Regions from separate parts of the Stenotrophomonas sp. Steno-Z2 genome, predicted to be linked through region 2. Evidence: predicted binding sites of a transcription regulator. Region 2 holds the regulator's gene; the other holds the start of a gene.
What was found. Region 2 encodes FliA, which starts transcription of late flagellar genes. Its sites were predicted from a motif close to TAAAGTTTNNCNNNCNNNGGCCGATAA; they were not measured.
Positions count from the first base shown of each region.

Region 1 (7,255 bases), on a different contig from region 2:
CCGAACTGTCCGCCGGCGAGACCCGCCGCGTGCTGATCGCCCGCGCGCTGGTCAACCAGCCGCGCGCGCTGCTGCTGGACGAGCCCTCCACCGGGCTGGACCTGGTCTCGCGCCAGCGCCTGATCGATACCATGCGCCACCTCGCCGCGCAGGGCATCACCCTGGTGCTGGTCACCCACCACATCGAGGAGGTGATTCCGGAAATCCAGCGCGTGGTGCTGATGAAGGGCGGGCGCATCTTCGCCGACGGCCCGCGCGGCGAACTGCTGCGCGCCGGGCCGCTGTCGGAGGTGTTCGGCGGCCCGATCGACGTGCAGGAGGAGGACGGCCGGCTGACCGCCTGGGCCCGCGCCGTCTAGGTGGCCGGCGGCATCGGTGCGATGATGCCGGCCTGTTCCGCCGATGCCCGTTTCCACGATGGTCCGTTCCCTGTTTCCGCTGCGCCTGGGCGCGGCCTTCGTCCTGGCCGCCGCGCTCGGCGCCTGCGCCAGCGCGCCCGCCCCCGTCGCCACCGGCCACGGCGAAATCCCCGCGTCGGCACCGACCGGTTACCTGCAGGGTGAGGCGATCCCCGACAGCCTGGCGCTGAGCCCCGCGCCGCCGGCGCCGGGGTCGGCCTGGGCGGCACTGGACGAAGCGGTCGCCCGCCAGGCCGTCGCGCTGCGCGGCAGCGCGCGCTTCGGCCAGGCCCACGCCGACGCCGACCTGCGTTTCCCCACCGGCGCCGGGCAGTTCAGCTGCGCGCTCGGGGTGCCGGTGGACGCCACGCACACGCCGGCCCTGTACCGCCTGCTGCAACGCAGCCTGATCGACGCCAGCGCGGCAACCCGCGCGGCCAAGAACCACTACCGGCGGCCGCGCCCGTTCATGGTCAACGGCCAGCCGACCTGCACCCCGGACGACGAGCCGCACCTGCGCGGCAGCGGCTCCTATCCGTCCGGCCACACCGCCATCGGCTGGGCCTGGGCGCTGATCCTGTCGGAGATCGCCCCGGAACGCGCCACCGCGCTGCTCGAACGCGGCCGCAACTACGGCCACAGCCGGCTGGTGTGCAACGTGCACTGGTACAGCGACGTGCAGCAGGGCCAGGCGATGGGCGCGGCCGCGGTCGCGCGCCTGCACGACAACGCCGAGTTCCGCGCCGACCTGGACGCGGCGCGGCGCGAGATCGCCGCCGCGCGCGCACAGGCGCTGCCGGTGCCGCGCGACTGCGCCACCGAAGCCGCCACGCTGGAAACCGACCTGTCCGAAGCGCGCTGACCGCCGCGCCCCGCAGGAGCGACTTCAGTCGCGAAGGGGCTCTACTGGAAACGCCCCTTCGCGACTGAAGTCGCTCCTGCAGGCGTCGTGACCACCGGTTTCAGGCGTTACCGCGCGCAGCGGCGTCGGCCGGAGCGGCTAGAGTGGGCCCCTCATCCATGCCGGGGCCTTCCATGTCCGCACCCCACCGCCGCCTGCGCGCCCTGCTGGCGACCGCGCTGCTCGCCTTCGCCGCCGCCGCGCAGGCGCAGCCCTTCCGCCTGATCGGCTACGTCACCGACGGCCCGGCGCCGCCACGGCTGCCGGCCGCGCAGCTGGACGTGGTCAACTTCGCCTTCGCCAGGGTCGCGCCCGACGGCAGCGTGTACCTGCCCGACAAGGTCGACCCGGCGCATGTGCACGCGCTCGTCGCCCATCGCGCCGACAACCCCGCGTTGAAGATCGTGCTGTCCATCGGCGGCTGGGGCGCCGGCAACTTCTCCGAGGCGGCGGCCACCGAAGCGGCGCGCACGCGCTTCATCGACAGCGGCGTCGCCCTGCTGCGGCGCTTCGACCTGGACGGCCTGGACATCGACTGGGAATACCCGACCCTGGGCGACGCCGACATCAGCCACAGCCCTGACGACCGCCGCAATTTCACCCTGCTGCTGGAAGCGCTGCGCGCGCGCCTGGACCGCGAGGGCGACGGCCGGCGCCACTACCTGCTGACCATCGCCGCGGCCGAAGGTCGCTTCGCCGAGGGCCTGGAACTGCCGCGCATTGCCCGGTCGCTGGACTGGATCAACCTGATGACCTACGACTTCCACGGCAGCCTGACCCCGACCACCGGCCACCAGAGCGGGCTGGCGCGTTCGGCGCTGGCGCCGGCGGACGAACGCACCACCGAAGGCGCGGTGCGCTACTTTCTGGAGGCCGGCGTGCCGGCGGGCAAGATCAACGTCGGCGTGCCGTTCTACGGCCGCCGCTTCGGCGACGTGGAGCCGGCCGATGCCGGCCTGTACCAGACGTTCGGCAGCGAAGGCGGCTTCATCGACTGGAGCGAGATCGTGCGCAGCCGGCTCGGCGCGCCGGGCTGGGAGCGCCACTGGGACGCGCAGGCGCAGGTGCCGTGGCTGTGGAATCCCGCCACCCGCCAGCTGATCACCTACGACGACCCGCAGTCGCTGGCGATCAAGGCCGGGTACGTCAAGCGCAACAAGCTCGGCGGCATCATGTACTGGGAACACCGGCTGGACGACGGCCAGCTGCTGGACGTGCTGCACAAGGCGCTGCACGACACCGGCCATCAAAGCCCGTAGGAGCGGCTTCAGCCGCGAAGAGGCTCTCCCGGTAAAGCCTTTCGCGGCTGAAGCCGCTCCTACGGGGTGCGTCGCTTACGCCGCCAGGCGCAGGCTGCCGCCGAGGTTGAACGCCGCTACCGACTGCAGCAGGCTCTGCGCGCGGTCACGCAGCGAGGTCGCCGCCGCCGCCACTTCCTCCACCAGCGCCGCGTTGCTCTGGGTCACTTCGTCCATCTGCGTGGTGGACTGCGCCACCTGGCTGATGCCGCTGCTCTGCTCGCGGCTGGCCAGCAGGATCTCGGACATGATCGCGGTCACGCCGCCTATGCCGGTGACGATCTCGTCCATCGCGTCGCCGACCCGGTGCACGCGCTCGGTGCCGTTCTCCGCCTTGGCCACCGCATCGGTGATCAGGTTCTTGATGTCCTTGGCCGCCTCGGCCGAGCGCTGCGCCAGGCTGCGCACCTCCGAGGCCACCACGGCGAAACCGCGGCCGTGTTCGCTGGCGCGCGCCGCTTCCACCGCGGCGTTGAGCGCCAGGATGTTGGTCTGGAAGGCAATGCCGTCGATGACGCCGATGATCTCGGCGATCTGCCGCGAACTGTGCGCGATCTCGTCCATGGTGGCGATCGACGCCTTGACGATCTCGCCGCCGCGCGCGGCCACGTCGGTGGCCGAATGGGTGATGTCGCCGGCGCGGGCCACGCGCAGTTCGTTGTCGCGCACGGTGGAGGTCAGCTCCTCCATGCTGGCGGCGGTCTCTTCCAGGTTGGCCGCCAGGGTTTCGGTACGCGCGGACAGGTCCTGGTTGCCGTTGGCGATCTCGGTGGTGGCCAGCCCGATCTGGTCGGCGTCGTCCTTGATCTGCTGCACCAGGCGGTGCAGGTTGGCGACGGTGGCGTTCATGCCGGCGCGCACCTGGCCGAACAGGCCGGGGTAGTCGGTGTCGATGCGCTGGGTCAGGTCGCCATGGGCCAGCGCCTGCGCGACCCGCAGCACGTCGCGCAGGCCGGCGTCGGTGGTGACCGACAGCTGGTTGAGCAGGCGGCCGATCTCCTGGCCGAAGCCCTTCTTGCCGTCCAGTTCGATGCGGCGGCTGAAATCGCCCTGCCCGGCGCTGTCGGCCAGGGCGCGTATCTCATCGACCAGCCCGGCCAGCACCGCGACCGTGTGGTTGACGGCGCCGGCGGTGTGGCCGAACAGGCCCGGGTAGTCCTGCCCGATCTTCTGCGAGAGGTCGCCCGCCGACAGCGCGCCGGACACGCGGCTGATGTCCTGCAGGCCGGCTTCGGTCACGTCGGACAGCTCGTTGAGCAGGCCGGCGATGTCCTTCATGAAGCCGGCGCGGCCGGCGCTGTCCATCTTGACGCTGAAGTCGCCGCGGCGCACCGCCGCCTCCGCCATCGACTGGATGTCGGCCACGATGGAGGTCAGGCTGCCCTGCATGGCGCGCAGCGAGTGCACCAGGCTGGAGGTGTCGCCCGGGCGCAGCGCAATGGGGGTCTGCAGGTCGCCGTTGGCGATGCGTCCCACTGCCCTGACCACGTCCTGCGGCTCGCCGCCGAGCTGGCCGATGATGCGCCGGAAGGCGAACAGCAGCGCGCCCAGCAGCACCACCAGGGCGGCCACGATCGAGGTCACGGCGATGCCGGTCCACAGGCCGTTGGCCTTCTCCGCCGCCAGCACCTGGCCTTCGGTGCGCTGGTCCAGCAGCACGAAGAACTCGCCGATCGGCTTCATGATCGCGGCCTTGGTGTCCTGGTAGGCCTGGTCGTGCATCAGCGCGCGCGCGCGTTCCAGGTCCGGTTCGCCCGCCAGGGTGAAGCCGCCGTTGCCGTCGTCGTACTGGCCCTTGACCATGTGCATGGCCGCGCTCTCCACCTTGGCCAGCTGGTTGGACAGGTCCTCGGCCTGCCTGAGCTTGGCGAATTCGGCGGCGGTGAAGCCGGCCTTCTCCATCAGCTTCTGCAGGGAAACGGCCTGGCCGTCCGCGCGCGCCTTGCCGCCATTGCGGACGGCGACGATGTCGGCGTAAGCCTGCTCGTCGCGCGCGTCGCCGGTGACGACGTAGGTGCGCGCGAGCCGGGTGAGGTCGTCCGAGCTCTGGCGCAGTTCGTCGGCCAGCAGGTAGGAGTCGTAGCGCGACTGCTGTGCCGCCTTCAACCGCGCCGAGGTCGCCTTGACCTCGAAGATGGAGGCGAACACCAGGCCCAAGATGACCAGGGTGACGGCGAACAGACTGATGAACAGCGTTTTGATCGACATGAAGTTCCCCTTGAATGAGTGGACGCCCTGACTCATTCCGTCGCCACGGTCCGCTTTCCCAGGGCGGATGGAGTGGCGCCTTCATGGCTGCCGTTCAGCAACCACCGAGCATGGCGGCATTGCCAAGAACTGCGTGGCATGGCGTCCAGCCCTTCCGCGCGGTGCGAAAGCTATCGGCCTTGGCCGCCGCCGCTTTAGCGGCAGAACGAGGGAAAAAGATGAATGCGAACTCGGCCGTTCCACGCCCGTTGGCGGCGGGCGCGCCGGCCGCGGCCGCAGGCACTGCGCGCCGCCGCTCCGGCATAGACTGTCGGCTCTCTCCCCGCCAGGTGCGCCCATGAGCCAGTGGTATTTCCACACCCCCGGACAGCCCGACCGCGTCGGCCCGCTCGACGACGAGGCCGCGCGCCGCCATGCGCAGCTGCACCGCGACGCCCTGGCCTGGCGCGAAGGCATGCAGGGCTGGCAGCCGGCGGCGTCGCTGCCCGAGTTCGGCGGCCAGGCCGCGCCACCGCCGGTGCCGCCGCCGCTGGGCGGGCGCCGCAACCGCGCCGACGACATCGACTTCCGCATCGTCGGCCACGAGATGCAGTTCGTGGAGATCGAACTGGACCCGGGCGAGAGCGCCATCGCCGAGGCCGGCGCGCTGATGTACAAGGACGCGGCGGTGCAGATGGACACCGTGTTCGGCGACGGCCGCCACGAAGGCCAGGGCGCCGGGCTGATGGACAAGCTGCTGGCGGCCGGCAAGCGCGTGATCACCGGCGAAAGCCTGTTCGCCACGCTCTACACGCACACCGGCCAGGGCAAGGCCAGGGTCGCCTTCGCCGCGCCCTACCCCGGCACCGTGCTGCCGATGAAGCTCGACGAGCACGGCGGCCGGCTCATCTGCCAGAAGGACAGCTTCCTGGCCGGCGCGCGCGGCGTGCAGGTCGGCGTGCATTTCCAGCGCAAGGTCATGACCGGCCTGTTCGGCGGCGAGGGTTTCATCATGCAGAAGCTCGAGGGCGACGGCTGGGTGTTCGTGCACGCCGGCGGCTGCGTGGTGGAGCGCGAGCTGGCCGCCGGCGAACGCATCGACGTGGACACCGGCTGCGTGGTCGCCTACCACGCCGGCGTGGACATGGACGTGCGCCGCGTGGCCGGCCTGAAGAGCATGTTCTTCGGCGGCGAGGGCGTGTTCCTGGCCACCCTCACCGGCCCGGGCAAGGTGTGGCTGCAGTCGCTGCCGTTCTCGCGCCTGGCCGGGCGCATGTATGCGGCCGCGCCGCAGGGCGGCGGCCAGAGCCGCGGCGAGGGCTCGGTGCTGGGCGGGCTGGGGCGCATCCTGGACGGCGACAACCGGTTCTGACGACCCGGGCCGTTGGCCCGCGGTTTGGCCGCTTGCGGCTATGCTTGCGCCCTTTCCCGCACACCCATTCATCATGAAGCCGCGCAACGCCCGCCTGCTGCTGTCCCTTTCGCTGTTCGGCCTGCTGGCTGCCTGCGGCGGCGAGAACACGCGGCCATCGACGCCGGCGCAGGCGGCGGTGCCGGGCACGCCGGCCAAGCCGGTGAAGATCGGCGTGGCCCTGGGCGGCGGCGCGGCCAAGGGCTTCGCCCATATCGGCGTGATCAAGATGCTGGAGGCCAACGGCTTCGAGCCGGTGGTGGTGGCCGGCACCAGCGCCGGCAGCGTGGTCGGCGCGCTGTACGCCAGCGGCATGAACGCCTTCGACATGCAGCAGAAGGCGGTGTCGCTGGACCAGGCCAGCATCCGCGACGTGCGCCTGTTCTCCGGCGGCCTGATCCAGGGCCAGAAGCTGCAGGACTACGTCAACGCGCAGGTCGGCAACAAGCCGGCCGAGCAGCTGAAGAAGCCGTTCGCGGCGGTGGCCACGCAGCTGGAGACCGGCGAGCGCGCGGTGTTCGTGCGCGGCAACGTCGGCCAGGCGGTGCGCGCCTCCAGTTCGGTGCCGGGCGTATTCGAGCCGGTCAGCATCGGCGGCAGGACCTTCGTCGACGGCGGCGTGGTCAGCCCGGTGCCGGTGGACGCCGCGCGCCAGCTCGGCGCCGAGTTCGTCATCGCCGTGGACATTTCCAGCAAGGCCAGCGGCCAGCGCCCGAGCGGCCTGCTGGGCACGGTGAACCAGTCCATCGCCATCATGGGCCAGCGCCTGGGCGAGCAGGAACTGGCGCGCGCCGACGTGGTGATCCGCCCGCAGGTGCTGGACATCGGCGCGGCCGATTTCGAGCAGCGCGGCCGCGCCATCCTCGAAGGCGAGAAGGCAGCGATGGCGGCGATGCCGCAGATCCGCGCCGGCATCGCCCGCCTGCAGCAGGCGCACGCGACCCGCGCGCGCGACGCCGATGCGCGCGCCAGCGCCGCGGCGGCCGAGGCCTACCAGCGCTGCCTGGACGGCCGCTCGCGGCTGGACAAGCTGCGTGGCAGGGAAGGCAACTGCGTCGCG
Region 1 covers NZ_JBWJOY010000001.1:1,048,112-1,055,366, forward strand. The annotation lists gene AC06FP_RS04545 (ABC transporter ATP-binding protein) at 1-359, shown strand, start outside; gene AC06FP_RS04550 (acid phosphatase) at 418-1,260, shown strand; gene AC06FP_RS04555 (glycoside hydrolase family 18 protein) at 1,434-2,558, shown strand; gene AC06FP_RS04560 (methyl-accepting chemotaxis protein) at 2,634-4,805, opposite strand; gene AC06FP_RS04565 (TIGR00266 family protein) at 5,143-6,156, shown strand; gene AC06FP_RS04570 (patatin-like phospholipase family protein) at 6,230-7,255, shown strand, end outside.
Region 1: a site for FliA is predicted at 4,976-5,002, ahead of AC06FP_RS04560 (methyl-accepting chemotaxis protein). Genes of this name have one in related genera too.

Region 2 (7,255 bases):
TCTCAACCAGCTGCTCGAGCGCCTGGCCGACTACAAGCTGGTGCTGATCGACACCGCCGGGCTGGGCCAGCGCGACCGCGCCCTGACCGCCCAGCTGCAGTGGCTGCGCGCCGCCGGCCAGATCCGCACCCTGCTGGTGCTGCCGGCCAACACCAGCTTCCAGGACATGGACGAGGTGGTGCGCCGCTTCGGCGCCGCCAACCCGCAGGGCCTGGTGCTGACCAAGCTGGACGAGACCGGCCGCTTCGGTTCGGCCCTGTCGGTGGCCGTGGACCACCGCCTGCCGATCACCTGGGTGACCGACGGACAGGACGTGCCGGAAGACCTGCACCGGGCCTCGGCGGCCAATCTGGTGCTGCGCCTTGAAGATTTGCGCCGCGCGGCCGATATGCCCTGCAACCCGGAGTTGAACCATGCCGTCGCGTGAGTACGCCAAGCTGACCAATGCCTTCCCGCTGTCGGCCACCCGCCGCCAGCCCGCCGGCCCCGTGCGCACCATCGCGGTGACCGGCGGCAAGGGCGGCGTGGGCAAGACCAACGTCTCGGCCAACCTGGCCGTGGCGCTGGCCGGCATGGGCAAGCGCACGCTGCTGCTGGACGCCGACCTGGGCCTGGCCAACATCGACGTCATCCTCGGCCTGCAGCCCAAACACACCCTGGCCGACCTGGTCGCCGGGCGCTGCAGCCTGGAGGACGTCATCATCGAAGGCCCCGACGGCCTGCTGGTGGTGCCGGCCGCGTCCGGCCGCCGGCACATGGCCGAGCTGCAGCCGGCCGAGCACGTCGGCCTGGTCAACGTGTTCTCCGAGCTGGAACGCGACCTGGACGTGATGATCATCGACACCGCCGCCGGCATCACCGACAGCGTGCTGACCTTCTGCCAGGCCGCGCAGGACACCGTGGTGGTGGTCTGCGACGAGCCGGCCTCGATCACCGACGCCTACGCGCTGATCAAGGTGCTTTCGCGCGAGCGCGGGGTGGACCGCATCCAGGTCGTGGCCAACATGGTGCGCGACCCCAACGAAGGCCGCGTGCTGTACGAAAAGCTGGTGCGGGTGTGCGAGAAGTTCCTGGCCGACGTCTCGCTCAACTACCTGGGCTGCGTGCCGCAGGACGACTGGCTGCGGCTGTCGGTGCAGCGCCAGCAGCCGGTGGTGAAGCTGTACCCGTCGGCGCCGGCGGCGCTGGCGCTGCAGGAAATCGCCCGCCGCACCGCCCGCTGGCAGGCGCCGACCGAGCCGCGCGGCGGCGTCGAGTTCTTCCTGGAGCGCATCATCCGGCGCGGGGTGGCGACATGAACCCCGCCGCCCATTACCGCGAGGTGCAGCGCGCCAGCGCCAACGACTGCATCGCCCGCCACTCCGACCTGGTGCGGCGCATCGCCCACCACCTGGCCGCGCGCCTGCCGGCCAGCGTCGAGATCGACGACCTGATCCAGGCCGGCATGATGGGCCTGATCGAGGCCTCGCGCAGCTACGACGCCGAACAGGGCGCCTCGTTCGAGACCTACGCCTCGATCCGCATCCGCGGCTCGATGATCGACGAGATCCGCCGCGGCGACTGGGTGCCGCGCTCGGTGCACCGCCGCGCCCGCGACGCCGCCGCCACCATCCGCCGCATCGAGCAGGCCACCGGCCGCGCCGCCAGCGCCACCGAGGTGGCCGAGGCGATGGAGATGCCGCTGCCGGAGTACCTGCGGCTGATCGAGGACGCCGCGCGCGGCCAGGTGCTGAGCCTGGAATCGCGCATCGAGGACCAGGGCGAGCTCGACACCCCGGCCACCGGCGGCCCGACCCCGCAGCAGGTGCTCGAGCGCAGCCAGTTCGGCGAGGAGCTGGGCAAGGCCATCGGCCAGCTGCCCGAGCGCGAACAACTGGTGCTGTCGCTGTACTACGAGCAGGAACTGAACCTGAAGGAGATCGGCGCGGTGCTCGGGGTGAGCGAGTCGCGCGTCTGCCAGATCCACGGCCAGGCCATGCTGCGGCTGCGCGGCCGGTTGAAGATTTTCGAGGCGGCCGACGCCGGCCTCGTCGAACCATGAAGAGGAACACCTTTTGAACAAGAACATGCGGATCCTGATCGTCGACGACTTCTCGACCATGCGGCGCATCGTCAAGAACCTGCTGGGCGACCTGGGCTTCACCAACACCGCCGAGGCCGAGGACGGGCACGCCGCGCTGGCGCTGTTGAACAGCCAGCCGTTCGACTTCGTGGTCACCGACTGGAACATGCCGGTGATGACCGGCATCGAACTGCTCAAGGCGATCCGCGCCGATGCCAGGCTCAAGACCCTGCCGGTGCTGATGGTCACCGCCGAGGCCAAGCGCGAGCAGATCATCGAGGCCGCGCAGAACGGCGTGAACGGCTACATCATCAAGCCGTTCACCGCGCAGACCCTGGAAGAGAAGCTGGGCAAGATCTTCGAGCGGCTGGCGGCGAGCGCCTGATGACCATGTCCAGCGGAACCCCGAGCGAGAAATCGGCCCTGGTGCAGCGCCTGCAGGACGCGCTGGCGGCGCTGGAGAGCGGCGACGAGAGCGGCTGGCGCCGGGAAATCGACGCCCTGGCCGCGCTGCGCACGCAACCGATGATGGCCGGCCTGGGCCGGCTGGCGCGCGAACTGGGCCAGGCGCTGGGCGAACTGCCGACGGTACCGTCCGAGGCCGGCGAGCTGGACGACGCCTGCGCGCGCCTGGACCACGTGGTGGAGATGACCGAGAAGGCCACCCACCGCACCCTGGACCTGGCCGAACAGTGCCGCGAACTGGTCGGCGGCCTGCGCGAAGGCGCGCTGCCGGCGGTGGAGCAGGAACAGGCGCTGGAACGCATCCGCCACAACCTCACCGAGATCGCCCTGACCCAGAGCTACCAGGACCTGACCGGGCAGATCATCCGCCGCGTGGTCGGCATCGTGCGCCGCGTGCACGAGGGCTTCGGCGCGCTCGGCCTGCCGCCGCCGGAGGACGAGGCGCGCAACGGCGGCCTCGCCGGCCCGGCGCTGGACGGCATCGACCGCCACGCGGTCAGCCAGAACGACGCCGACGACCTGCTCTCCGACCTGGGGCTGTGACGCCATGAGCGCCTTCGCCGACGACATCGCCGCCGATTTCATCCTCGAGGCCCAGGAAATCCTGGACCGCCTCGGCGAACAGCTGGTCGCGCTGGAGCAGGCGCCCGAGGACAACGACCAGCTCAACGCGGTGTTCCGCGGCTTCCACACGCTCAAGGGCGGCGCCGGCTTCCTCGGCATCAACGCCATGGTCGAGCTGTGCCATGCCGCCGAGGAAACCCTGGGCATGGCGCGCTCGGGCAAGGCCGAGCTGCAGGCGCACCACTTCGACGCCGCGCAGCAGTCGCTGGACTGGCTGCAGGCCATGCTCGACGCGGTCGCTGCCGGCACCGAGCCGCAGCATGCGCCGCCGGCGCTGATCGCGCTGTTCGACGTCGATGCGGCACCGGCCAGGCCGGCGCCGGTGGTAGCGGCGCCGGTACCGGCCACGGCCGCCGGCGGCGACCTGATCACCGAGGACGAATTCGAGGACCTGCTCGACCAGCTGCATGGCGGCGCCGCGCCCGGCGCGAAGCCGGCAGCCGTCGCCACCGCTCCCAGACCGGCGGACGACCTCATCAGCGAGGACGAGTTCGAAGCCCTGCTCGACCAGCTGCACGGCGACGCCGCCCCCGGCGCCAGGCCGGTCGCGGCCGCTGCCACACCCGCCGCGGCCGCCAGCGGCGGCGACGGGCTGATCACCGAGGACGAGTTCGAGGCCTTGCTCGACCAGCTGCATGGCGGCGCCGCGCCCGGCGCGCGCGCCCTGCCGACCCCGGCCCCGCCGCCTCCCGCCCCGCCCCCGCCGGTCCCCGCGCCGCGCGCGGCCGCGCCGGCCAAGGCCGCGGTCGAACCCGAACAGACCGTGCGCGTGGACACCCGGCGCCTGGACGCCATCGTCAACCTGATCGGCGAGCTGGTGCTCTCGCGCAACCGCCTCAAGACCCTGCGCACGCGGCTGAAGGACGAGGAACTGGACCGCGCCGTCTCCACCCTGGACATCGCCACCGCGCGCCTGCAGTCGGCGGTGATGCGCACCCGCATGCAGCCGGTGGGCAAGGTGTTCTCGCGCTTCCCCAAGGTCGCGCGCGACGTCGCCCGCAGCCTGGAGAAGGAAGTGGACCTGGAGCTGGTCGGCGCCGAGACCGAGCTGGACCGCAACCTGGTCGAGGCGCTGGCCGACCCGCTGGTGCACCTGGTGCGCAACGCCATCGACCACGGCATCGAGATGCCCGACCTGCGCGAGGCGCAGGGCAAGCCGCGCACCGGCCGGGTGCGGCTGTCGGCGCAGCAGGAAGGCGACTACGTCAGCATCGAGGTGCAGGACGACGGCGCCGGCATCGACCCCGAGCGCCTGCGCGCCAAGGCCCGCGAGAAGGGCCTGCTGGACCCGGAGGCGGCCGCGCGCCTGAGCAGCGAGGAATGCCTGCACCTGGTGTTCCTTCCCGGCTTCTCGACCAAGCAGCAGGTCACCGACATCTCCGGCCGCGGCGTCGGCATGGACGTGGTGCAGTCGCGCATCCGCGAACTGAGCGGGCAGATCCAGATCCAGTCGGAACTGGGCCGCGGCAGCCGCTTCCTGATCCGCGTGCCGCTGACCCTGGCGATCCTGCCGACCCTGCTGGTGCAGGCCGGCGAGGACATCTACGCGCTGCCGCTGGCGCGGGTGATGGAAGTGCTGCACGCGCCGCGCACCTCGCTGGGCTGGTTCGACGGCCGCGCCGTGCTCGACCGCAAGTCGCACACCCTGGCGCTGGTGGACCTGCGCCAGTGGCTGGACGTGGAACCGGCGCAGTCCACCCTGCTCACCATCGTCGTGCTGCAGGTCGGCGAAGCCCGCTTCGGCCTGGTCGTGGACCAGGTGCGCGGCCGCGAGGAAGTGGTGATCAAGCCGCTGCCCCGGGCGCTGCGCGGGCTGAAGGGCTATGCCGGCGCCACCCTGATCGGCGACGGCCGCATGGCGCTGATCCTGGACGTGGACGGGCTGCGCGGCCAGGACTGATCCCACCACCCGCAGCGCCGCCCCGCGGCTCCGGCCGCCGGACGCGGCCGGGGCGCGCGGCAGGACATCCGCGGCCCATGCCGTTCCCGACCCGCCCGTTCAAGTACCTCCCGCAAAAGCCGATACCCGTTAAATGGACAGACTCAGCATCATCGGACTCTTCCTCGCCCTGGCCTCGCTGGTGGGCGGAAGCATTCTCAAGGGCGCCGGCCTGGCTTCGCTGTGGTCGCCCGCTGCGTTCGTCATCGTCATCGTCGGCACCGTGGCCGCGATCCTGCTGCACACCTCGCCGGTGATCTTCCGCCATGCCTTCAGGATCGCCCGCTGGGTGGTGCAGCCGCCGGCCAGCGACCGCCAGGCGCTGATCCGGCAGATCGTGGAGTGGAGCAACATCGCCCGCCGCCAGGGCCTGCTGGGCCTGGAGCCGCAGGTGGACATGCAGGACGACCCGTTCCTGCGCAAGGGCCTGCAGCTGGTGGTGGACGGCGTCGAACCCGATGCCATCCGCCACATGCTGGAAATCGAACTCAGCGGCCAGGAGCACCGCGACCTGGCCGCGGCCAAGGTGTTCGAGGGCATGGGCATCTACGCGCCGACCCTGGGCATCATCGGCGCGGTGCTGGGCCTGATCGCGGTGATGAAGAACCTGGCCGACCCGAGCAAGCTCGGCCACGGCATCGCCGCCGCGTTCACCGCCACCATCTACGGCATCGCCTCGGCCAACCTGCTGTTCCTGCCGGTCGCGGCCAAGCTCAAGAGCGTGATCGCGCACAACAGCCGCGAGCGCGAAATGATCATCGAGGGGCTGATCGCCATCGCCCAGGGCGAGAACCCGCGCAACATCGAAACCAGCCTGGCCGGCTTCGTGGGCTGAACCATGGCACGCCGCAGGTCCCACGAAGAACACGCCAACCACGAGGCATGGGCCATCCCCTATGCCGACCTGATGACGCTGCTGCTGGCGTTCTTCGTGGTGATGTACGCCATTTCCTCGATCAACGAAGGCAAGTACCGGGTCATGGCCGACGCCCTGACCACCGCCTTCGGCGGCGCGCCGCGCACCATCGCCCAGGTGCAGGTCGGCCACCAGCAGCTGCAGGGCGGCGGCCACGACAGCCCGGCGGTGATCCGCGCCCCGAGCATGACCGGCGGCGCGGTCGCCGACCCGACCCGGCTGCCGTCGATGGCCTCGCAGATGACCCGGCCGGTGTCGCTGCGCGACCGCGAGCAGCTGCAGCGCGCCGAGCGCCAGCTCGGACAGATCGCCGACAGGCTGACCCAGGCGCTGGCGCCGCTGGTCAGCCAGGGCGTGATCACCGTGCGCCGCACCGAGCTGTGGATCGAGGTGGAAATCAACAGCGACATCCTGTTCCCGACCGGTTCGGCGGCGCTGGACGCGCGCGCGCGGGAAACCCTGGGCAGGCTGGCCGACGTACTGCAGGACGCGCCCAATGGCGTGCGCGTGGAAGGCCACACCGACAACATGCCGATCGCTACCGCGCAGTACCCGTCCAACTGGGAACTGTCGGCCGCGCGCGCCGCCAGCGTGGTGCACCTGTTCGCCGACCACGGCGTGCAGCCGCAGCGGCTGGCGATGATGGGCTATGGCGAATTCCGCCCGCGCGAAAGCAACGCGCAGAGCGAAGGCCGCAACCGCAACCGGCGGGTGATGGTCATCATCCTGGCCGATTCGGCCGCCAGCGCCGACGCGCTGGCCGACGGCGCGGCCACGGTCGCCGCCGCAGACCCCACCAGCGATGCCGCCGGCGCCGATGCGCCCGCGCGCGCATCCGGGCCGGCCGTGCCGGCAGCCATTGAAGGAGTGCACTGATGCGTATCTGGGCCATTGCCAACCAGAAGGGCGGCGTCGGCAAAACCACCACCACGCTGGCGCTGGGACGCGGCCTGGCCGCGCTCGGCCAGCGCGTGCTGCTGATCGACCTCGACCCGCACGCCTCGCTGACCCGCGCCTTCGGCGTGCCGCTGGACCCGCCGCCGCAGGGCGTGCTGGAACTGTTCGCCACCCCGCCCGGCGAGATCGCCGCCCTCGCCCGCGGCGGCGCCATTCCCGGCCTGGACTACCTGTGCGCGCAGGCCGCGCTGGCCACCCTGGAACGGCGCAGCGCCAACCAGCCCGGCCTGGGCCTGGCGCTGCAGCACGCGCTGACCCGGCACGGCCAGCGCCACGACTACATCCTGCTCGA
Region 2 covers NZ_JBWJOY010000007.1:7,562-14,816, reverse strand. The annotation lists gene flhF (flagellar biosynthesis protein FlhF) at 1-427, shown strand, start outside; gene AC06FP_RS13505 (MinD/ParA family protein) at 414-1,298, shown strand; gene AC06FP_RS13500 (RNA polymerase sigma factor FliA) at 1,295-2,041, shown strand; gene cheY (chemotaxis response regulator CheY) at 2,055-2,447, shown strand; gene AC06FP_RS13490 (protein phosphatase CheZ) at 2,447-3,070, shown strand; gene AC06FP_RS13485 (chemotaxis protein CheA) at 3,075-5,051, shown strand; gene AC06FP_RS13480 (flagellar motor protein) at 5,185-5,925, shown strand; gene motD (flagellar motor protein MotD) at 5,929-6,882, shown strand; gene AC06FP_RS13470 (ParA family protein) at 6,882-7,255, shown strand, end outside.